4 regions of the Micromonospora sp. NPDC048839 genome follow, and region 1 is predicted to be linked to each of the others. Evidence: riboswitches for the same ligand, from Rfam matches in the RefSeq annotation. Region 1 holds a riboswitch; each other region holds the start of a gene.
What was found. A riboswitch is a leader RNA that binds a small molecule or an ion and turns the genes downstream of it on or off. The one in region 1 is predicted to bind cyclic di-AMP.
Positions count from the first base shown of each region.

Region 2: it holds a riboswitch for cyclic di-AMP, as region 1 does, so the genes downstream of both, AB0C25_RS33800 (hypothetical protein) here and AB0C25_RS00370 (hypothetical protein) in region 1, are expected to answer to the same signal.
Region 3: it holds a riboswitch for cyclic di-AMP, as region 1 does, so the genes downstream of both, AB0C25_RS22950 (C39 family peptidase) here and AB0C25_RS00370 (hypothetical protein) in region 1, are expected to answer to the same signal.
Region 4: it holds a riboswitch for cyclic di-AMP, as region 1 does, so the genes downstream of both, AB0C25_RS29625 (NlpC/P60 family protein) here and AB0C25_RS00370 (hypothetical protein) in region 1, are expected to answer to the same signal.

Region 1 is NZ_JBEZGL010000001.1:73,038-78,566, reverse strand. It holds gene AB0C25_RS00390 (hypothetical protein) at 1-570, opposite strand, end outside; gene AB0C25_RS00385 (copper ion binding protein) at 585-794, opposite strand; gene AB0C25_RS00380 (metal-sensitive transcriptional regulator) at 890-1,186, shown strand; gene AB0C25_RS00375 (YibE/F family protein) at 1,377-2,765, shown strand; cyclic di-AMP (ydaO/yuaA leader) riboswitch at 2,932-3,062, shown strand; gene AB0C25_RS00370 (hypothetical protein) at 3,067-4,086, shown strand; gene AB0C25_RS00365 (carbonic anhydrase) at 4,144-4,866, opposite strand; gene AB0C25_RS00360 (MarR family winged helix-turn-helix transcriptional regulator) at 5,093-5,428, shown strand.
Region 2 is NZ_JBEZGL010000028.1:59,359-64,887, forward strand. It holds gene AB0C25_RS33790 (AAA family ATPase) at 1-1,145, shown strand, start outside; gene AB0C25_RS33795 (cation diffusion facilitator family transporter) at 1,253-2,170, shown strand; cyclic di-AMP (ydaO/yuaA leader) riboswitch at 2,282-2,413, shown strand; gene AB0C25_RS33800 (hypothetical protein) at 2,470-3,486, shown strand; gene AB0C25_RS33805 (hypothetical protein) at 3,693-4,193, shown strand; gene AB0C25_RS33810 (SRPBCC family protein) at 4,469-4,936, opposite strand; gene AB0C25_RS33815 (PfkB family carbohydrate kinase) at 5,125-5,529, shown strand, end outside.
Region 3 is NZ_JBEZGL010000012.1:124,656-130,184, reverse strand. It holds gene AB0C25_RS22955 (alpha/beta hydrolase) at 1-731, opposite strand, end outside; gene AB0C25_RS22950 (C39 family peptidase) at 857-1,705, opposite strand; cyclic di-AMP (ydaO/yuaA leader) riboswitch at 1,938-2,079, opposite strand; gene AB0C25_RS22945 (hypothetical protein) at 2,364-3,134, opposite strand; gene AB0C25_RS22940 (acyltransferase) at 3,307-4,518, opposite strand; gene AB0C25_RS22935 (glycosyltransferase) at 4,795-5,529, shown strand, end outside.
Region 4 is NZ_JBEZGL010000020.1:134,512-140,040, reverse strand. It holds partial or broken gene AB0C25_RS29645 (hypothetical protein) at 1-259, shown strand, start outside; tRNA gene AB0C25_RS29640 (tRNA-Gly) at 355-428, opposite strand; gene AB0C25_RS29635 (pyridoxamine 5'-phosphate oxidase family protein) at 667-1,227, opposite strand; gene dcd (dCTP deaminase) at 1,327-1,905, shown strand; gene AB0C25_RS29625 (NlpC/P60 family protein) at 1,969-3,009, opposite strand; cyclic di-AMP (ydaO/yuaA leader) riboswitch at 3,023-3,158, opposite strand; gene AB0C25_RS29620 (N-acetylmuramoyl-L-alanine amidase) at 3,393-5,369, shown strand; gene AB0C25_RS29615 (NlpC/P60 family protein) at 5,425-5,529, opposite strand, start outside.

The sequences.
Region 1 (5,529 bases):
CGCCGGGGCGGGCAGCTGTCGTTCGGTCAGCTCGCCGGGGACTGTCACGTCGACACCGAGCGTCAGCGGCTCACCCCCGGTCGGGGCGAAGTCGGCGAACGCCCGCCACTGCCCGGGGCCGGCCAGCGGCGTGCCGACCCGCCAGGTGCCGTCCGCAGCCAGGTCGGGGTGTACGTGCCGGAAACCGGAGAGGTCCCGTCGGACCACGATCAGGTGCATCCTCCTGTCGTGCGCCACGTCGTACCGGGTCACCGGTTGGCCGTCCGGACCGGTGATCCGGAAGGCGAACTCGTCGGCCGGGGCGTCGACCGGGTCGAGGGTGTAGCCACGGTCGGTGACGAGCAGCCCACCGGGAATCCGGTCGGCCGGCCCGCCGCGCTCTCCCGTCGCCGGGACGGCGTCGCTGTCGTGCCGGCTCTCGGCGCCCCCGTCGTGCCGGCTCGCGGCGCCCCCGTCGTGCCGGCTCTCGGCGACCGGAGTGCGGTCGACCACCCGGCCGATCCCGTACGTCGCCCCGAAGATCGCCGCGAGGCCGACAGCGAATCCGACAAGTCTCGTCCCGGTACGCATGTCGGCCCCTCCGCTCACGCGTCGACGAGGTCGTAGCCGGCCTCGTCGACAGCCGCCCGGACGAGCTGCACGTCCAGCGGCTGTTCGCTGCTCACGGTGACCTGCCCGGTCGCGAGGTCGACCTGGACGTCGCGGACGCCCGCGATGCCGCCGACCTCGACGCTCACCGCGCTGACGCAGTGCCCACAGGTCATGCCCTGCACCTGGAACGTCGTGTTGACCATCGGATCGTCTCCTTCGCCGTACCGGTACCCGGTGGGGGTATCACCACCGGACTGCACCGTACCATACCCCCAGGGGGTAGGTTATCCTGGTCGGCATGAGCGCACCCACCCCGATCCGCGGGTACACCGCCAGCAAGGACCAGCTGCTCGCGCGACTCCGCCGAGTCGAGGGTCAGGTCCGCGGCATCGAGAAGATGGTCGACGACGACCGTTACTGCATCGACGTGCTCACCCAGATCTCCGCGATCCAGGCCGCACTGGACAAGGTGGCGCTGGGGCTGCTCGACGGGCACGCCCGGCACTGCATGCACGAGGGGGCCGCCGAGGGTCGGGCCGACGAGATGGCCACCGAGATGATGGCGGCGGTCGGCCGGCTGATGAAGCGCAGCTGACGACACGCCCGGGTGCCGGCACCCGCGGCGCGAGGTCGGTTTCCGGGCAACCAGGGTCGGGCACTGACCGTCCGTGATCGCGTGGTCGTCGGTCCGCGATCCGCCGCGCCTCGCGCCGCCTTTCGGCGAGGACACTGAACCGCGCGGCCCGCTGACACGTATCCCGCACCGGATCGTTGGGAGTCTCGACTTGGGTTCCGACCACGCCCGCCCCGCTCCGTCCGCCCCGCCCCGGGTGCGACGGATCCTCGTCATGACCGTGGTGCCCCTCTTCGTCGCCACCGTGGTCGCCGCGGCGCTGCTCTGGCCGCGCGGAGGAGCACCGCAGACCGACGGCGGAGCGGACGTGCCGCGCTACGCCGGCACGGTGACCCGGGTGGTGACCGAGCCGTGCCCGCCGCTGCCGTCGAGCCCCGAGGGCACACCCAGGGTCGGCACCGGGCCGTGCGGCACTGTCGACGTCCGGGTGGACGACGGACCCGCAGCCGGCCAGCAGGTGCGGACACCGGTGCCCGACGGCCCGGGCGCGCCACGTGTCGACGTCGGCGACGAGGTCATCCTGGTCGAGTTGACCGATCCGACCGATCCCACGGTCAGCAACTGGAACATCGCCGAGCACCAGCGCGGCACCCCGCTGGTGTGGCTGGCGGTGGTCTTCGCCGCCGCGATCGTCGCGTTCGGCCGGTGGCGGGGGTTGGCCGCGCTCGCCGGATTGGCGGCCAGCTTCGCCATCCTGCTCACCTTCGTGCTGCCGGGCATCGGCGCCGGCCGGTCACCGCTCCTGGTGGCGGTGGTCGGCGCCGCCCTGATCATGTTCGTGGTGCTCTATCTGACCCACGGCGTCACCGCGCAGACCTCGGTCGCGGTGCTCGGCACCCTGGGCAGCCTGGTGCTGACCGGCGCGCTCGCCACCGTCGCCACCGCGGCGACCCACCTCACCGGCTTCGGCAGCGAGGACGCGACGACACTGTCGATGTTCCAGGGTGACGTGGACCTGCACGGCCTGCTGCTCGCCGGGATCATCATCGGTTCGCTCGGGGTGCTGGACGACGTGACGGTCACCCAGGCGGCCACCGTCACCGAGCTGTCGAACGCCAATCCCGGGCTGACCCGGCTGCAGCTGTACCGTGCGGCGACCCGCGTCGGCCGGGCGCACATCGCCTCCACTGTCAACACCATCGTGCTGGCGTACGCGGGCGCGTCGCTGCCCCTGCTGCTCCTGCTCACCGCCGACGCTCGGCCGATCGGGCAGTTGCTCACCAGCGAGTTCCTCGCGCAGGAGATCGTCCGCAGCGCGGTCGCCACCCTCGGGCTGATCGCCGCCGTGCCACTGACCACCGGGCTGGCCGCGATCGTGACCGCCGCCGGGCGCGCCGAGACCACGCCGCCGAGCGAGACCACGCCGCCCGCCGAGGTGGCTCGGCCGCGCCCCCAGGCCGACCGGGCGGAGGCGCTGGCCGCCCTCAGTTCGCCGCGCGCCTCTCGACCCGACGAGCCGGACCAGACGCGGACCCCGCCCCCATCCACCGCCACCGACGGGTGGCCGGAGTCGAACAGGAGCACGGATACGGCATGGTGACACTCCTCAGCGTGACCAGATCGGGTCTCCCCCCTGAGAACCGCGTCACTGGTTACCCAACGCTATGGCGAAATGACACTTTTGGTCGGCATCCAGGCGTAGCTCACCCAGTCGACTCTCGGGTAACCTCGCTGCCGGTTACCGATGAAGGCGCGAAGCGGCGCCTGCGGTGCCACCGCCCAATCGCCAACCGGCGAGCCGGGGACCCAGGTGTGTGGGGTGAATCCGCGTCAGCGGTAGGGGCCACTTCCGCCCCGAACCCGTCAGCTAACCCGGTCGGCGGTCGACGGAAGGGAACATTGTGACGGCACCCCTACGCCGCTGGTTGACACCCGTGGTGGCCGTGATCGCCGCACTGACCGTGCTCGCCGGCCCCCTCCCGGCCCACGCCGCCCCGACGACCCCCACACCGTCCGGGCACGAGGAGGACGACGAGCCCAAGCTGCTCAACGACGTCATCGAGCAGGTGAACCGCGACTACTCCGCCGCCAAGTCCAAACTGGACAAGTCCAAGAAACGGCAGTTGGAGTTGGCGGTGGCGGTGGACCGGGCCAAGGCCGACCTGGACGCGCTGGCGCCACAGGTCGGGCAGATCGCCTCCCAGTCGTACCGGACCGGTCGGATCGGTGCGCTCGCGATGCTGCTCGAGAGCAACGCTCCGGACACGTTCGTGCAGCGCGCCGCGATGCTCGACGAGATCAACATGGTGAACGAGAACAAGCTCGCCGAGGTCAACGCGGCGAAGGCCCGTGCCGAGCAGGCCAAGCTGCTCCTCGACACCGAGGTCCGCGAGCAGCAGAAGCAGACCGCCGTGATGGCCAAGCGCAAGAGCGAGGCCGACAAGGCGCTCGCCCTGGTCGGCGGCAAGGGCTTCACCGGTGGCCTGGTGGACGCCACCTCGCCGGTCGCCAAGATCGGCCCGGGTCGCACCGCCGACGGCGACTGGAAGGCGCAGTCCTGTAGCGAGAAGGACCCCACCACGTCCGGCTGCGTCACGCCGCGCACGCTGCACGCGTACAAGGAGGTCCGGCGGGCCGGCTTCACCCGGTTCGTCGGCTGTCACCGCAATGGTGGACCGTACGAGCACCCGAAGGGCCGCGCCTGCGACTGGTCGCTCCAGAAGAGCGGCTTCTCACCCTGGCACAACGAGGACACCCGGACGTACGGCAACAACGTCGCCGCGTTCCTCATCCGCAACGCGGACCGGCTCGGCATCTACTACGTGATCTGGAACCGGCAGATCTGGTTCCCGGCGACCGGCTGGAAGTCGTACAGCGGGCCGTCGAACCACACCGACCACGTGCACATGTCGATGCTCTGACCCGCAGCATCCTTCGTCGAGGGCCGTTCCGCGTCGCGCGGAGCGGCCCTCGACGTGTCAGGCGGCCGCGGCCGGGTCGGCCGACCCGGTCGGCACGCCGAGCGTCGCGAAGCCGGCCGGTACGGCGGCCACCGGGCGCACCACCCCGGCGGCGAGCCGGTACGACACCCCCACCACCGCGCACCGCCCCTGCGCCACCTCGGCGGCCAGCACGGGCGACTGCCCGAGCAGCGTCTCGACGGTCTGCGCGATGTGGATGTCGACGATCCCGTCGATGTCGTCCACGCCCTCGGCCTCGGCCCGGCGCAGGCTGGGCAGCACGGCATCGACGACCGCGCCCAGGTGCCCGGGAGGCTGGGTGCCGGTCGCCGCGGTCTCCCGCGCCGCCTGGACCGCCCCGCACGAGTCGTGGCCGAGCACCACCACCAGCGGGGTGCCGAGGACGGTCACCGCGTACTCCACGCTGCCGAGCACCTCCGGACCGGCCGTGTGCCCGGCCGTGCGGACCACGAACAGGTCGCCCAGCCCTCGGTCAAAGATGATCTCGGCGGCCAGTCGGGAGTCGGAGCAGCCAACGATCACCGCGAACGGGTGCTGCCCGTCGGCCACGGCGGACCGGCGCCCGGCGTCCTGGTTGGGGTGGCGCGGGGCGCCGCTGACGAAGCGCCGGTTGCCGGCGGTCAGTTCGGCGTACGCCTGGGCCGGCTCGGTGGGCGCGGACGCCCGGTCGGCGATCCGCTGCGGACCCGGCTGCCCGCCGGGAGTTCCAGGACGACTCATCCCCGCACCTCGTCTTCATGCGTCTGACCTGGTCAGAGGGCTTATCAGCGGGCCGGCGACGGCGCTGGCTCGGGCTCCACCGTCACACGCACCCTAAGATGCGTCAAGGTATGCGTGATTTAGATTTCATACGTTGACGTCGGTTCGACCCCTGGGTGACGCGCCGAACGCACGACGGGCGAGACTCCCGGAGGGCAGGGCGGACGCCCGGAGAGGCGGTCACACGATGGCGAGCACCGCGACGGGTGCCACCGGCGGCGGGCGGAACTGGACGTTCCTCACCAACCACGGGCACGTGCTGCTGGCCATCGCCCGCGACCCCACCGCCCGGCTACGCGACGTCGCCGCGGAGGTCGGCGTGACCGAACGGGCCGCGCAGGCGATCGTCGCCGACCTGGAGGCGGAGGGTTACCTGCACCGCACCCGCGTCGGACGGCGCAACGAGTACACCCTCAATCCGGCCGGCCGGTTCCGGCACCCCGCCGAGGCCGACCGCCAGGTCGGTGACCTGCTCGCGCTGTTCGCCGAAACGCCCACCACGGAGGTCGACCCCGAGGTCTGACCCACTCGACACCAGGTGGGACACCCGCCGTCCACAGTGCGCAGGGTGGTGGCGGTCACGGCCTCCCGGGCCGTCGCCGTGCTGCGCCACGGCAGGGCAGG
Region 2 (5,529 bases), on a different contig from region 1:
TGGACCGGATCCGGGACCGCGCGCTGCACCGTGGCGCCCGCCGCAACGAGGTGCGCCGGGCCGGCTTCGACGGGGTGTTCGCCGCGCTCTGGGCGCAGGCCCGCGAGGTGGGCGTTCGCCTGCCGGACCAGCGGACCTTCGAGGCGGAGATCGCCGACCGCGCCGAGTTCCGCGAGTTCCTCAAGGCGTGGTGGCCCCGGCTGCACCCGCGGCACGTGCTCGGCTGGCTGGCCCGGCCGGAGCGGCTGCGCCGGTACGCGGGCGGGATCCTCTCCTCCGCGGAGATCCGGCTGCTCAGCGCCGCGTACCGGAGCCTGGAGTCCGACGGGTTGACCATCGCCGACATCGCGCTGCTCGACGAGTTGGACGCCCTGCTCGGCAAGCCGGCGCAGCCGGCCAAGGCCCGCCGCGACCCGTTCCAGCTCGCTGGCGGCGTACGCGAGTTGACCACCGCGAGCGAGCGGCAGCGGGCGGCTCGGGCGGCGGCCCGGGAGCGTCCGGAGGACTACCGGGACTACGCGCACGTGGTGGTGGACGAGGCACAGGACGTGTCGCCGATGCAGTGGCGGATGGTCGGCCGGCGCGGCAGCCTGGCGTCCTGGACGGTGGTGGGTGACCCCGCGCAGACCGCGTGGACCGGCGACCCGGAGGAGCTGACCCGGGCCCGGGACCAGGCGCTGGGCCGGCGTAAGCGGCACGATTTCACGCTCACCACCAACTACCGCAACTCCGCGGAGATCTTCGCGGTGGCGGCGGCGGAGATCCGCCGGCTCTACCCCGACCTGCCGCTGCCGACCGCCGTGCGCTCCACCGGGGTCGATCCGGTCGAGCTGGTGGTGCCCGCGAGCGGGTTGGAGACCGCCGTCGTGAAGGCGGCCGCCGGGCTGCTGGCCGAGGTTGAGGGCACGGTCGGGGTGATCACGCCGGTCCCCCGCCGCGACGAGGTCGCCGGTTGGCTCGCCGCGCTCGACGCGCCGCGCCTACAGGTGGTGACCAGCCTGGAGGCCAAGGGCATGGAGTACGACGGGGTCGTGCTCGTCGCCCCGAGCGAGATCCGGGCGGATCCGGGTGCGGGCGTACGCACCCTGTACGTGGCACTCTCGCGGGCCACGCAGCGGCTCACCACGATTGATCCAACCGGCTGATCCGGCGCGCCTCGCGTGGCGGACCAGCGGTCCGCGCCACAGTTGCATACATAGCGATGTGAGCATACATTTGACCGGGCCCCAACCGGCGGCGGAAGGTGGATCTCGTGGGCGCAGGTCATGACCACCACCATGGGTCGGTCGCCAATGCCGCACACCAGCACAGGGGCCGGCTCTGGGCGGCGTTCGGGCTGCTCGCCACCCTGATGGTGGTCGAGGCGGTGGCCGCCCTGCACACCGGCTCACTCGCCCTACTCTCCGACGCCGGGCACATGTTCACCGACGTGCTCGGCATCGGGATGGCGCTCGCCGCGATCACCGCCACCCGGCGGGCCACCACCGACCCCCAGCGCACCTTCGGGCTCTACCGACTCGAGGTCCTCGCCGCACTGGCCAACGCCGTTCTGCTCTCCGGCGTCGCGATCTACGTGTTGATCACCGCGATCCGCCGCTTCGGCGACCCGCACGAGGTCGTCGCCGGCCCGATGCTCGTGGTGGCCGTGCTCGGCCTGCTCGCCAACATCGCCGCCTTCGCCCTGCTCCGCGCCGGAGCCCGGGAGAGCATCAACATCCAGGGCGCCTACCTGGAGGTGCTCGGCGACCTGCTGGGCTCACTCGGCGTGATCGGCGCGGCGCTCCTCATCTCCGTCACCGACTGGTGGTGGGCCGACCCGCTGGTCGCCGTCGCCATCGGCGTGTTCATCCTGCCGCGCACCTGGCGGCTGGCACGGGCCGCCGTCCGCATCCTGGTGCAGGCCGCCCCGAAGCACCTCCAGGTGACCGCCGTGCACGACCGGCTGGCCGCGGTCCCCGGGGTGGTCGAGGTGCACGACCTGCACGTCTGGACGCTCACCTCCGGCATGGACGTGGCCTCCGCGCACCTGACCATGGCACCGGGCGCGGAGGTCGGCGCGGTGCTCACCGCAGCGCGTACGGCCCTGCACGACGACTTCCAGATCGAACACGCGACGCTGCAGATCGAGCCCGGCGCCGCCTCCGGAGCCTGCGGCTCGATCGAGTGGTGACACTTTTCTCGTGACGACGTACGCACCGTCCGTCACATCGGCTGCAGCCGCCCCACCCGCACCGGTAGGCTCGGTCCCGGCCTCCACCAGGCGGCGCCCTCCAGGCGCCGGTGGCGGCCGCCGCCTAATCGCCCAACCGGGCGAACCGGGGAACCACGTTCCTGGGGTGTATCCGCGTCAGCGGTAGGGATCTTCCGTCCCGAACCCGTCAGCTAACCCGGTCGGCGGCTGACGGAAGGACATGCGCAGTGGCACCAGCACGACCACCCGCCGCCCGACTGGCGGCCCTGATCGTCGCGATGTTCGCCCTCGGCGTCGCGATCCCGGCCGGCACCGCCTCGGCCGCTCCCCCGACCGGCCTGCGGGCCGCCGCCGCACCCGACTCCGACGAGGAGGGCGGCACCCCCGCGCTCCGCGCCCAACTCGAGGCCGCCAGCAAGGGCTACCTGGACGCGAAACGCGCTCTGGACACCTCCGTCAAGCGGCAGCAGCAGCTCGCCACCCAGCTGAAGGAGATCGAGGTCGAGCTTGCCCAGCGCGACGGCAAGGTCGGTCAGATCGCCGGCGTGGCGTACCGCACCGGCCGGCTCGGCGCGGTGTCGGCGCTGCTCAACAGCAGCAGCCCGGAGGGCTTCATGGACCGGGCCGCCGCCCTGGAGGCGGTGGCCGCCAACGAGGACCGGGTGCTGCGCGATCTGCTCGCCACCAAGGACCAGGCCAACCGCACCCGGACCGCCCTGAACGGCGAGATCACCGAACAGCGCAAGCAGGTCACGGTGATGGCCAAGCGCAAGGACCAGGCCGAACGCGCCCTGACCGTGGCCAACACCCCCAAGCCGCAGACCACCGCCGACAGCGGCTCCAACCGGGGCACCTCCAGCGCCAACGCGAAGGCGGCACCCCGCAACTCCGACGGCTCCTGGCCATCCGAGTCGTGCAGCGTCAACGACCCCACCCCTGCCAACGGCTGCATCACACCGCGCACCCTGCACGCGCTCAACCAGGCCAAGGCCGCCGGCTTCACCAGGTACGTCTCCTGCCACCGCCCCAGCGGGTCCGGTGAACACCCGAAGGGCCGGGCCTGCGACTTCGCCGCCCAGGCGAGCGGATTCGGCGGCAACGCCACCGGCGGCGACAAGACGTACGGCAACAACCTGGCCGCGTACTTCATCCGCAACGCCGACCGGCTCGCCGTGCTGTACGTGATCTGGTACCGGCAGATCTGGCTGCCCAGCAGCGGGTGGAAGTCGTACAGCGGCGCGAGCGGCACCCCCTCCACCGACCACACCAACCACGTGCACCTGTCGGTCTACTGACCCACCCGACGGCTCCCCCGGTCCCGGTCCGGGGTGATCCACTCGCGGTCGCCGACTCCGGGGTGCCCGGACGACGGGATGCCCCGGAGTCGGCGATGTCGTGTTGATCAGGATCGTGTCGCCGGGCGGGGGTACGTCGCCGGGCGTACCCCGGATGTCGTCGGTGGTCGGACGACCTGGCGCGGGTCGGCGGGCAGCATCGCGGTATGCGTCGGATCCCACCCACCGCCCGCAAGGGGCTTCTCACCCTGCACCTGGTTACCTCGCTCGGCTGGCTCGGCGCCGACCTGGTGCTCCTCACCCTCGGCATCGCCGTGCAGCGCGGCGCCGACCCGGCGGTGGTCTACCCGGTCACGGCGCTGGTCGGCACGGTGCTGTTCGCGCCGCTGAGCGTCCTGGTCTGGCTGATCGGGGTCGCCAGCGCGCTCCTCACCCCGTGGGGGCTGTGGCGCCATCGCTGGGTGCTGGCCAAGCTCGTGCTCACCACGGTGCTGGTCGGGCTGGTGTTGTTCCTGCTCACGCCGAATCTCCGGCACGCCGGCGCGGTGGGCGCCGCCCTCCCCGCCCGCGACCGCGTCGACCTGGTCATCGCGCCGGCGGTGTCGACCACCTTGATGATCATCGCGACGGTGCTGTCCACGTACAAGCCGTGGGGCCGACGTCCCGCCGCCCGACCCGCCCTGGCGCGGCACGGCCGCAACCCGTGACCGCGCCGCGGCGACCGCGTTGCCACAATCGCGCTGCCACGACCGCGCTGCCGCAATCGCGTTGCCGCAATCGCGCTGCCACGACCGCGCTGCCACGACCGCGCTGCCACGACCGCGCTAAAACCAGGATGTAGTGGCCTCCCGACGCCCGCAGGCCACTACATCCTGGATCGAGCACGATCATGAGGCGGGGCGGCGGGGCGTGGACGGGTCAGGCCGGGAGCGACGGGGTCGCCGGGGCGACGGGGTCGCCGGGGTGGTGGAGCGTCGGCGGGTCAGGCTGGGGGTGGTGGGTCACCGGCGCGGTCGAGGGCCGGGCCGAGGCGGGCGGCGAGGGCGAGGTGAGCGGCCCGCGCCTGGCGGAACGCGTACCGGAACAGCGGCGTCGGCGCGGTCAGGGTGATCTCGACGTCGATCCGGACCAGACCATCCGGCTCGGCGCGCAGTCGAGTGTGGTTGCGCACCGTGGTGGCGGGCCACTGGCGGGCCACCATGACGATCTCGTCGTGCTCGCTGATCAGCACGTCCGCGTGGTAGGTGGTCCGGAAGCGCAGTGGGCCGGCCACCAGCCTGTCGTTGATCGTGTAGCTGGCCTGGGCGCCGGGTCGGGGCGGCAGTTGGCGGACCTGGACGATCAGCGGATGCAGCTCGCCCTGTCGGGTCAGGTCACTGAGCATCGCCGCCGCGTCGGCCGGCGTGCACCGGGCCTGGACGGTGTAGCTGAAGGTATCGCTGCTGAGCACTCGTCTCCCACCGTCGCGTGTCGCACGATCGTCCCGTACCGATGTCTGCCTGGCAACGCCCGACGGCCGCCGATGCCAGGACGAACCGCGGCCGATGGGATGCCCCGTCGCCAGATGTCGCATTAGGGTCGGTTGGTGAGGAATCACCCAACCGCGCAGGAGGGCGACATCATGAGCGGCGACGACGGATGAGCGGGCACGTGATGGTCTTCGCGCCCACCCCGCAGCTCACGGTCACCGTGGACCAGCCGAACGACCACCCCGAGCTGCATCTGCACCCCGGCGGGCAGGGCGTCTGGCAGGCGCGGATGGCGATGTCGCTCGGTGTCGACGTGGTGCTCTGCGCCGCCCTCGGCGGCGAGATCGGTCAGGTGCTGGAGCCGCTCCTGGTCAGCGAGGGCGTGGACCTCAAGGTGGTGGTCCGTGACTCCGGCAGCGGCGGGTACGTGCATGACCGCCGGGACGGCTCGCGGAAGGAGATCGCCGACATACCGGGGCAGCCGTTGAGCCGACACGAGTTGGACGAGCTGTACAACCTGGCCCTCGGCGAGGGCCTGCGGGCCGCGGTGAGCGTCCTCAGTGGGCCGAACGAG
Region 3 (5,529 bases), on a different contig from region 1:
AGCAGCGCCAGCACGGCCGCCGGATTCTCCACGTGCGCGTTGTGCCCGAGACCGGGCAGCGTGGCGACCGGCACGCCGTACTCCTTGAGCTGCGCGTCGGTGACCATCGGGTCGTGCTCGCCGCGCGCCAGCAGCACCGGCACGTCGGTCGCCGTCAGCAACCCGGTCAGGTCGGGCTCGCCGACGGCGAAGGCGTTCGGATCCATGGCGAGCCGCCACCGGCCGTCGACCTGACGAAGGCCGGCGTCCACCACCGGGTGGTCCGGCGGGAGCAGGCCGGCCAACCCGGAGACGCGCAGGTAGCGGCGGGCCGCCTCGGTACGGCTGGCGAACCAGCTCACCGGGCGGGCGGCCAACTCGGCGGCCCGTTCCAGTTCGCCGGGTGACCAGAGCGCCTTGATCCCCAAGCCGACCACCGCGTCCACCGGCATCCCGGCGTCGCGCGCGGCCAACGCGAGGCCCACCACGCCACCCAGCGAGTGCCCGAGCACGACGAGCCGGTCGTCGGGGGCGAGGGTCGGCGCGATCCGCTCGGCGAAGCCGGCGAAGGAGTACGACGGCAGCGGCGACGCCCAGCCGTGGCCCGCGAGGTCCGGTGCCAGCCACCGGCCGGGCCAGTGTTGCTCCAGGTACGGCGCCCAGGGCAACCACACGTCGCCGGTGGCCCCCATGCCGTGCAACAGCAGCAGGACCGGCCGTCGACCGGCGTGACCACCCGATTCATCCACCACGGCCGCAGTCTCCCACGGTTCAGCGCCAGGGACGAGAGTCGTCGACGGGGGCGTACCGCCGTGGACGACGCGACGGGCGCCGGCCCCTCGTGAGGGACGGCGCCCGTGGCGGTCAGCGTGCCGGGTCAGGCGGAGTAGCCCCGGCTGGCGATCCAGTTGGCCAGGTCGATGGTGGTGACCCAGTACGACGGGTCGGCCGGGTTCGCCGAGTCGGCGATGCGTACCGTGCGGCCGTTGTCCTTGTAACCCACGACGGCGATGTAGTGCCCGCCGCCGTAGGAGTGCCAGCCGCCGTCGGTGTCGGTGGCGTCCCCGACGACGTTGGCGACCACGCCACGGCCGTCGGTGATGGCCTTGACGACGTCGGCCTGGAGGCGGTCCATCTGCGCCGGGCTGGGCGCGCCAGCGAACATCCGGGTCCGGTACGGGGAGCCCTTCACCTCGGCGTTGAGCACCCGGGTGGTGTCCTCGGCCGAGTTGGTGCCCATCTCGGTGGTGCCCAGTTCGGCGCCGAGCTCCTCCTGGGTACGGTCGATCCCGGTGGCGCTGAGCGCGTTGCGGGTGGCCGCCGGGCCGCAGTTGTAGTACGTGTTCTGCGCCTCGTACTCGTAGTCGAGCACCTTTGTCGCGGGCGGCTTCGGCCGCTCCGGCTTCCGGGTCAGGTCCGGGTTGCTGCTGGCCTTGGCGGCGGGCGCGGCGGCGCTGGTGGCCGGGGCGGCGCTGCTCGGCGCGGCGCTCGCCGACGGTGACGCGTCCCGCACCTCGCCCCGGGAGGCGGCGACGTCGGTGCGCATCTCGGCGACAGTGGTCGCGGTGCGCTGGCCGGCGGGCGCGTCGTCGGCGGTGGCGAGCAGGGTGCCGGTGGTGGCGGCGAGCACGAGGGCCGCGGCGGAGGCGGCGACGATCTGGTACGGGCGCTCGGTCGCGATGCGGCGGAGCTGACGCTGCATGGTGTGCTTCACGGGGTCCTCCACGGTCGGGGGGAGAGCGGCACACCGGGGCCGGACCGGTATCCGGGCAGGCGCCAGCGCGCGGACGATGGTCCGCGGGTGGTGAACCGCTCAGGGGAAACGCCCGGCGGGGCCGGGCGGTGAGGCGATGACCCGGGGGGTCAGCTCACCGTCTCGTGACGGATGAGCGGGGGCACCGCTGCGCCGTGGAGGCGTGGGAACAGCCGAGGGGTGGAGAGGTGCTGCACGAGGATGGAACTCCTTCCGACACCGCCTACCGGGTTAGCTGACGGATTCGGGCGGGAAGATCGCCCTACCGCGGGCCGTGGCTCGCGGATTCACCCCGGACTTACTGATGGGTCCCCGGTTCGTTCATCACGATTGAGCGGGTCGGCGCGGCGTCGCCTGTTGCGATCGGTTACCGCACCGGACGGGACGACACTACTGGCCCGTTCACACCATGCCAAGCCAGGTTCACCTGCGTAAACCCGAATCGGCGCGGCAATTTCTGCGCGTTCTGCCGCTGACGTGACTCGATGGGACAAGCGGTTACGGTGACGCCTATGGGCGACAACCGGACAGGTCGCCGAAACTGCGGTCAGAATCCCGGGAAGAATCGCGCCGGACGTGCCGGACGCCCGATTTCGCAATCCCGTGACCGGGCTCACACAACGGATCGGACTCAACCCGCACGGGCCGGGCGCCAGCGTGCCACGACGGCGGGACGGGCCGCCCCGCGCACCAGCCGGCGGGCGGGTGCCCGACTCGGCCGCAGCCGGGCCGCTGCCGCGCACGCCTCCTCGGCAAGGGTGCGCGCCGACTCGGCGGCCAGTTCCGCAGCCCGCCAGGCGGCCTGCTCCGCGCTGGCGGCGGCCTGGTGCTCGGCCCGTCTCGCGTCCCGGATCGACCGGCTGAGCAGCGCTTCCTGCTCGACCGGGTGCCGCCGGGGATCCCAGCCGTGCCGGTGCCCGAACACGTCGCTGAGCTGCGCCATGTTCAGGTCGCCCCGCCAGTACGCCGCCGTCGCCGCGCGGTGCAGGTAGCGCTCCCGGGCGGCGTACTCGGCGGGGGTGCGGGGCGTGGCCGGGGTGGGCAGCGCCCCGGACCCCGCGAAGCGGCGCGCGGCGGTGTCCGCCTCGTCGTAGCGCGCCCAGGCGCGTTCGGCCTGCTCCTGACCGGCCAGCCAGGCATCGCGTCGCCGGTGGGCCGTCCGGGTCGCGCCGGCCGCCGCGACGGCCACCTCCTCGGCGTACCGACGCCTGTCGACGATCGCGGCCGCGGCCACCTCACGCGCGGTCGGCACGGCGGGAGACGGGTCGCCGGTGGGCCGGTCCCGTTCGGGCCGGGCGACAAGCACGGCGAGCACGCCCAGCGCCAGCAGGAACAGGGCCGACCAGATGGCAGCGGCCTGCGGTACCTCGGTTACGAACTGGTAGAAGACGGTGGTCTCCATGGTCGGCACCTCGCTGGGCAAGCAGAGCGATGGGGAGCCCCGTCGGCCACCTGGCCACGGTGAGCGCGACCGGAAGCTACGTCCTCACGCTACCGTCGTGCCGACCCGGGCGCATCGACCGCTGGCGTGTCGACGCGCGCCGCGCCGAGCCCTCTGACCAGGGTGGACGGTGTCAGCGGGTGTCCGCGTACGTTGATCGACTGTCGGTCTGGTCGGGTCCGCCGGTTTCGGGGGCGGCGTCGCCGGGGGCCCGGGTTCCGGCCGTGCGTTGTCCGGGGACGGACGCCGATCGGGCCGGGCGGCGCGGCGCGAGCCGGCGCATCATCGGGGTTTCGACGTAGCGATGCAGCAGCCCGGCGAGGAGCAGGGTCACCAGCAGGAAACCGAGCACCACGGCCGGGCCGCGCCATCCCCTGAAGCCGGTCCCCCAGTCGCCGGTGAAGCGCAGCACGCTGGTCATCACCAGCACGTGCACCAGGTAGAAGGCGAAGGAGACCTCGCCGAGCCAGACCAGCGGGCGCGACCGCCACGGCGACCGCCGGTCCCGCACGTCCGCGTCCGCGGCGGCGGTGATCACCAGCAGGTACGCGACCGCGAGCAGCGTGGTCCACAGCTCCGCGGGAATCCACTGCGCGGCCGCCGCCCAGACGCCCACGAAGATGAGGCTGGCCCAGGTCAGCCCGGGGCCACGCCAGAGACCCCGGCGCATCAGCTCGGCCGCCACGGCGCCCAACCAGAACTCCAGCGACCGCACCGGCGGGAAGATCTGGGTGAACCACCACCGGCTCACCTCCGGCACCAGGTGTTGGGCCGGCCAGAGCGCGAGGATCAGCAGTGGCAACGCGACGATCAGCGCCCAGAGCAGCTTCGGTCGGGCCCGGCGCAGCAGCGGCAGCACCAGCGGTAGACAGAGGTAGAAGAAGAACTCGCAGGAGAGCGACCAGCTCACCGTGTTGATGCTGTAGAACCAGCCCGGCCGGGGGTCCCAGGCCTGCAACAGCAGCAGGTTCTCCAACGCGGCGGCAGGCAGGACCGGGTCGGCGAACCACCAGGCGACAAGCACCGTCGCCCCGAACAGCACCAGGTGGTTGGGGTAGATCTTGGCAACTCGTCGCCGCCAGAAGGTGCGCCGGGAGTCGCCCGGGCGGGCCGACCAGACCAGCACGAACCCGCTGAGGATGAAGAAGAACTGCACCCCGGACAGGCCGAGGCTGAAGACCTTGTCGACAACGGCCTTGACGTCCGGCTCGGCGATGATCCGCATGGTGCCCGCGTGGAACCCGAAGACCAGCAGCGCGGCGATCCAGCGCAGCCCGGTCAGCGAGGGCAGCCGGGGCGGCGCGGAGACGGGCCGGGCGGTCGACGCCGCGGCGGCGCTCGTCATGGGCGGATACCGAGGCTTGGCAGGGTCACCAGCACGTTCGTATCCTCCTCGACGCGGCGTGGACGGCACGACGGTGACGCCCGCGACGGCCCGGCGGGGCCGCACCGGGGCACCCTACCGGGTCACTCCCGGGTGAACCGGACGTGTCCCGCCCGTCGCGGGCCTGGTCCCGCCGGCCGGCGTTAACCTTTTGCTGGGCGGGAGTTCAACGACTCCACCATCCGCGGTCACGCGCGGTTCCGGGGCCGGCCATCCGGGTCGTCGAAGGTGGCGGGCGTGGTCAATGAGCCGACGCACGCACCGCTGCTGAGCATCGTCGTGCCCGTGTACGGCGTCGAGGCGTACCTGTACCAGTGCCTCGAGTCGATCCGGGCCGACATCCCGGCCGGCGAGTCGGACGCGGTCGAGTTGATCGCCGTCGACGACGCCTCCCCGGACGGTTGCGGCGACATGCTCCGCTCGTACGCCGCCGGCCACGACCGCGTCCGCGTCGTGCACCTGAGCAGCAACGTGGGTCTGGGGCTGGCCCGCAACGCCGGGCTCGACGTGGCCACCGGCCGGTACGTCTGGTTCATCGACAGCGACGACTGGGTGCCGACGGGCACGATCGCGGCCGTGCTGGACCGGCTGCGCCAGCACCAGCCCGACGTGCTGATGCTCGACCACCTGCGGGTGCACGAGGACGGCCGGCGGGAGATCGACGCGAGCAGTCACCTGCTGCACGGGATCGCTGGCGTGACCCGCCTGGACGACCAGCCGCAGCTGCTGCGGGTGCAGCACACCGCCTGGAACAAGGTGGTCCGCCGGGACTTCCTGGACCGGTTGGAGCTGCGGTTCTTCCCCGGCTGGTACGAGGACATCCCGTTCAGCCATCCGCTACTGATCGGCGCGGAGAAGATCTCCGTGCTGAACCGGGTCTGCTACCTGTACCGGCAGGGCCGGCAGGGCGCGATCACCTCCACCCGCAGTGGCCGGCACTTCGACGCGTTCGCCCAGTACGAGCGCCTGCTG
Region 4 (5,529 bases), on a different contig from region 1:
CGCAGCAGGTCAGAACGGATCTCCTGCTGGAGTACTAGCCACGGATGCCGTTTCAGATCACCTGCCCGAAGCCCGCTGGAGCTCGAAGGAAGGCACCTCCATGACCGTAACAAGGCCGCCCAGCGCGGACAACGAGGAGTCACGACAGGTTTCACCTGGCGTGATTCGAGGCATCCACGCGGCGCGCGGAATTATCCTGGCACTCGCCGCCTTCATCAGTGCGGTAACCGGTCTGATCATCGCTCTGATCCGCACCTGAGCGCGGCTGTCACTCTCGGCCCGCACCTGTCAGGTGGCGGCCAGCGACGGCGAAGGCCCTGACCAGGAGGCAAGTCCTGGCCAGGGCCTTCGCGGTGGAGCGGGTGACGGGAATCGAACCCGCACTGTCAGCTTGGGAAGCTGATGTTCTGCCATTGAACTACACCCGCAAGCGGCACCACTGTACCCGAGTCGTCGAGCCCGTGCACCCAGGTACCCCCGCCCGCCGCTCGGCCCGGGTTGATCCACTCGGGGTCCTGAAAGTCGGGGCATCCGAGCGGCCGGGACACCGCGATATCACCGAAACGGAGTGGATCATGCCGGGCGGCCGCCGGCGGGGCGGGGCGGACGGCTGAATGCCGGCTCCGTCACGCACGGAGCCGGCATTCGGCTGACCCTGGTCCGTGGTCAGGCGGCCGTGCACTGGACGTCACGGCTGCGGCGGGTCGGGCGGGTCTGCGGCACGGTGAGCGGCGCGGTCGCCACCGCCGACGGGGCATGCGGGTCGAGCCAGACCCGAACGGCCGGCCGGGCCGGCGCGAGGCCCGGGACGCCGGTGATGTGCTGCTCGCGGCGGGTCAGCATCGCCACGTCGACGGTGAACTCGAACAGCTGCCAGTCGACCTGCGGCTCGGCGCGGGCGCCCTGCGCCAACCGGGCGACCCGTGCCGGATCGGTCACCGGGCGGGCGTGACCCGCCACGTACGCCTCGTCGTCGCTCTCCTCCGGCGGGAACGAGTGCAGCGCGTAGCGGCCGTCGCGTTCGAGGTCACGGCGCTTCGGGGAGTCGATGATGAAGCAGAAAAGACCCTCGTCGGTGATGACCGGGGAGACCGGATGGACCCGGGGCCCGCCGTCGGCACGGACCGTGGCCAGGTAGCCGAAGCCCGGCCCGTACTGCTGGAGGAGAACACGGATCCCGTCGGCGAGTCGGGGCTCGTCGGCGGCGAATTCGGACCAGGAAGCCATGTGGGCATTCTATCGAACAAATGTACGAGCGGCGACCTCGACGCGCTGGTCACCGGCACCGAATTCGGGGGTTTTGAGGCCCGCCGCTAAGGTGGTCCGATGCTGCTCTCCGACCGCGACCTGGTCTCCGAGATCAAGGCCGGCACGCTGGGCCTGGAGCCGTTCGAGCCCACCCTGGTCCAACCTTCCAGCATCGACGTACGGCTGGACCGGCTTTTCCGGGTCTTCAACAACCACCTCTACACCCACATCGATCCGGCGATGCAGCAGGACGACCTGACGTCGGCGGTGGAGGTCCCCGACGGGGAGCCGTTCGTGCTGCACCCCGGGGAGTTCGTGCTCGCCTCGACGCTTGAGGTCATCTCGCTGGGCGACCAGCTCGCCGGCCGCCTGGAGGGCAAGAGTTCCCTGGGGCGGCTCGGGCTGCTGACGCACTCCACCGCCGGCTTCATCGACCCCGGCTTCTCCGGTCACGTCACGCTCGAACTCTCGAACGTCGCGAACCTGCCCATCACTCTCTGGCCGGGTATGAAGATCGGGCAGCTCTGCATCTTCCGGCTCTCCTCGCCGGCCGAGCACCCGTACGGCTCTGCGGTCTACGGCTCGCGCTACCAGGGGCAGCGGGGGCCGACGCCGAGCCGCGCCTGGCAGCACTGGCGCACCTGGCCCACCCGCTGACCCCGTGAACGACGAGGGCCCGCCGCGACGAATCGCGACGGGCCCTTCGGTCGACACACCGGATCAGCCTGGACGGCCGTAGCTGTGGATCGGGCCGTCGTCGACCTTCTTCATCTTGACCGGTTGGCCGGCCTGCGAGGCGTGCACCACCCAGCCGCCACCGACGTACATGCCGACGTGGTGGATGTCGCTGTAGTAGAAGACCAGGTCGCCGGGGCGCAGGTCGCCCTTGCTGACGTTCTTGGTGACGCGGCTCTGCGCGGCGGCGTTGTGCGGCAGGGACACCCCGGCCTTCGCCCAGGCGGCCAGCATCAGCCCGGAGCAGTCGTACGAGTTCGGGCCCTCGGCACCCCAGACGTAGGGCTTGCCGATCTGCGCGCAGGCGAACTTGACCGCCGTGCCGGCGGCGCCACCGGGATAGCTGCCGGGGCAGGGGGCCGGGCGCAACGGACCGCCGCCACCGCTGCCGTACACCTTGAGGCGCAGCTTCTGCAGCTTGTCGATCTCGTCGTTGATCTGCTTCTTCTTCGCCGCCAACTGGGCCTCGGTACGGGTCAGCTGGGTCACCATCTCGTCGAGCGGCGCCTTCTGCCTGGCCAACTCGTCGCGCAGGTCGGACACCTCGCGGACGTCCTGCTGCTGGTTGTGCGCGAAGCGGTCGAGCATTTCGAGCTGGCCGACCACCTCGCTGGGTGACTGGCTGCCCAGCACCGCGTTGACGGTCAGCACGTTCTCGCCCTTGTAGGCGCGTACGGCCAGGGCACTGACCTTGTCCATCGCGGCGTCGACCTGACGCTCCAGCGGGGTGATCCGGGCGGCCAGCGCCTGGGCCTGCCTGCGCTTGTTGGCGAGGTCGATGCGGGTGGCGTTGTGCTGTTCGATGACCGGTTCGAGTTTGTTCCAGTCGGCGTCGATCTGGCGTTCGATCTCGGCGACGGACGGGTCGGCGTGGGCCGCGGTGGCGCTGCCGGTCAGGACGACGGCGACGCCGGCCAGTGCGGCGAGCGCGGTGGTGAAGCGGGACCAGCGTGGGCGCGGCGCGATCGACGGCGGGCCGGCTGCTGCCGACCGCTCGGACGACGGCCGCGGGGCATGGAGTGCCACCGGGGTTCCGTACTCCTTCTTCCTGACCGCCTACCGGGTTAGCTGACGGGTTCGGGCGGGAAGTGGGCGCCCTACCGCAGTGACTGCGGATTCACCCCGGGGGACATGGGTCCCCGGTTCGTTCGGAAACGACTCGGCGGTGTCGGTCCGTTACCGCCCGGGCTGGACGGAGCTGCTATCGGGCCGACGAATGACCAGAGTAGAGACGCTTGTTACCACTCCGCAACCCGTGCGGCCGTGACACTCCGTACCGATCGGAGAGGATCACCGGCCGTACGTGAAGAATTCTTTCCCAAGGAGTCGACACATAGAAAGGTATTGACGCGGACTCCCGGGCGGCGCGAGGGTGACCACATCTTCACCCGCGAGATCTGGGGGGTTCGATGCACCATCCAACCCTGCTCCTCGGCCGGCGTGCGCTGCTCGCCGCCGCCGTGGTCGCCGCCGCGACCGCGGTCCCACCACCCGCCACCGCCGCCACACCGACGGCCGACCGCCAGCAGCGGTACGCCGCCGCGGCGGCCGAGTACGGCGTACCGACCGACGTGCTGCTCGGCGTCTCCTACCTGGAGTCCCGCTGGGACAGCAACGCCGGCACACCCAGCACCAGCGGCGGCTACGGCCCCATGCACCTGACCGCCGCCCGACACGTGGCCGCCCTGCCCGTGGGCGGCCACCACGACACCGGCGCCGAGGACCCGCGTGGCGACGACTCCCGTAGCGCGCTGGCACCCGCGCCCCCGCCGGCCGAGGACCCGGCGCCACCCGCCGGAGCGTTGCAGACCGTGGATGCCGCCGCCGCGCTGACCGGCGCGAACCCCGACGCGCTGCGCACCGACGCCGACGCCAACATCCGGGGCGGGGCCGCGCTGCTGGCCTCGTACCAGCGGGAGTTGGGCGCGCCGGTCGGGGCCGGCACCGACCCGGCCAGCTGGTACGGCGCGGTGGCCCGCTACGCCGGCGCGGACAGCGCAGACGCCGCGGCGGCCTTCGCCGACGAGGTCTTCACCACCATCGGCAGCGGCGCGTCGCGGGTGACCGACGACGGCCAACGGATCACGCTGCCGGCCCGGGCGATCCGGCCGCAGCGATCGTGGCTGGACCGACTGGGTCTGCGTCGGCTCGCCCGCCCGGACGGACTGGAATGCCCCCGGACCATCTCCTGCGAGTGGATCCCGGCTCCCTACGCGGCGTTCGGCGACGGGGACTACGGCAACCACGACCTGTCCGACCGGCCCGCCCGGCAGAAGATCGAGTACATCGTCATCCACGACACCGAGGGAAGCTGGGCCACCACCCTGCGACTCGTCTCGGACCCGACCTACGTGAGCTGGCACTACACGCTGCGCTCGGTGGACGGGCACATCGCCCAGCACGTCAAGACCAAGGACGTCGCCTGGCACGCCGGCAACTGGTACGTCAACGCCAAGGCGGTCGGGCTGGAGCACGAGGGCTTCGCGGCGCAGGGCACCTGGTACACCGAGGCGATGTACCGGACCTCGGCGAAGCTGGTCCGACACCTCGCGCTGCGGCTGGGCGTCCCGCTGGATCGCCAGCACATCATCGGCCACGACAACGTGCCCGGCACCATCGCCGCGAACGTCCGAGGAATGCACTGGGACACCGGCCCGTACTGGGACTGGAACCACTACTTCGAGCTGCTGCACGCGCCCCGGTTGGACACCGGTACCCCGGCCACCGGTCTGGTCCGGATCGACCCGGACTTCGCCACCAACCAGCCGGCGTTCGTCGGCTGCGTCACCGCCGGCATGCCGTGCGCGCCACGCGGCTCCTCGGCGGTGGTGCTGCGCTCCGCGCCGGCCGCGGACGCGCCACTGGTGAACGACATCGCGCTCCGCCCCGACGGCACCCCGAACACCATGGAGGTGTCGGATCACGGCGCCCGCGCCTCCGCCGGGCAGACGTACGCGCTGGCCGGTCGGCAGGGCGACTGGACGGCGATCTGGTATCTCGGGCAACGGGCCTGGTTCCACAACCCGGCGTCCGCGCCCACCGCCAGCTGGACGGTCGGACTGGTGGCCACCCCGAAGCCCGGCCGAGCCACCATCCCGGTGTACGGACGGGCCTACCCGGAACAGGCGGCCTACCCGACCGGCGTGCCCTACCAGACGATCTCGCCACTGCAGTACACCCTTGCCGCCGGGCAGCGGTACGCCGTCGGCGCGGTGCTGCCGGGCGAGTACTACCGGGCCAGCACTGTCGACGGCTCCTCGCCCGGTGACTGGACGGTGATCCGCGGCAAGAACAGGTACGCGCAGATCCAGTTCGGCCACCGCATCATGTACGTCGACCTGGCCGACGTGCAGCTCCTGCCGTCCCCGGTGGGCGCACCCCGCTGACCACGACGACGGCCCCCGGTCGGTGACCGGGGGCCGTCGTGTCGCACGGGGTGGATCAGCCAGGTCTGCGGAACCCGGCGACGGGCATGGTGTTGATGCTGGACACCTGCACCGGTTTACCGGCACGTGGCGCGTGCACCATCTGGTTGTTACCCAGATA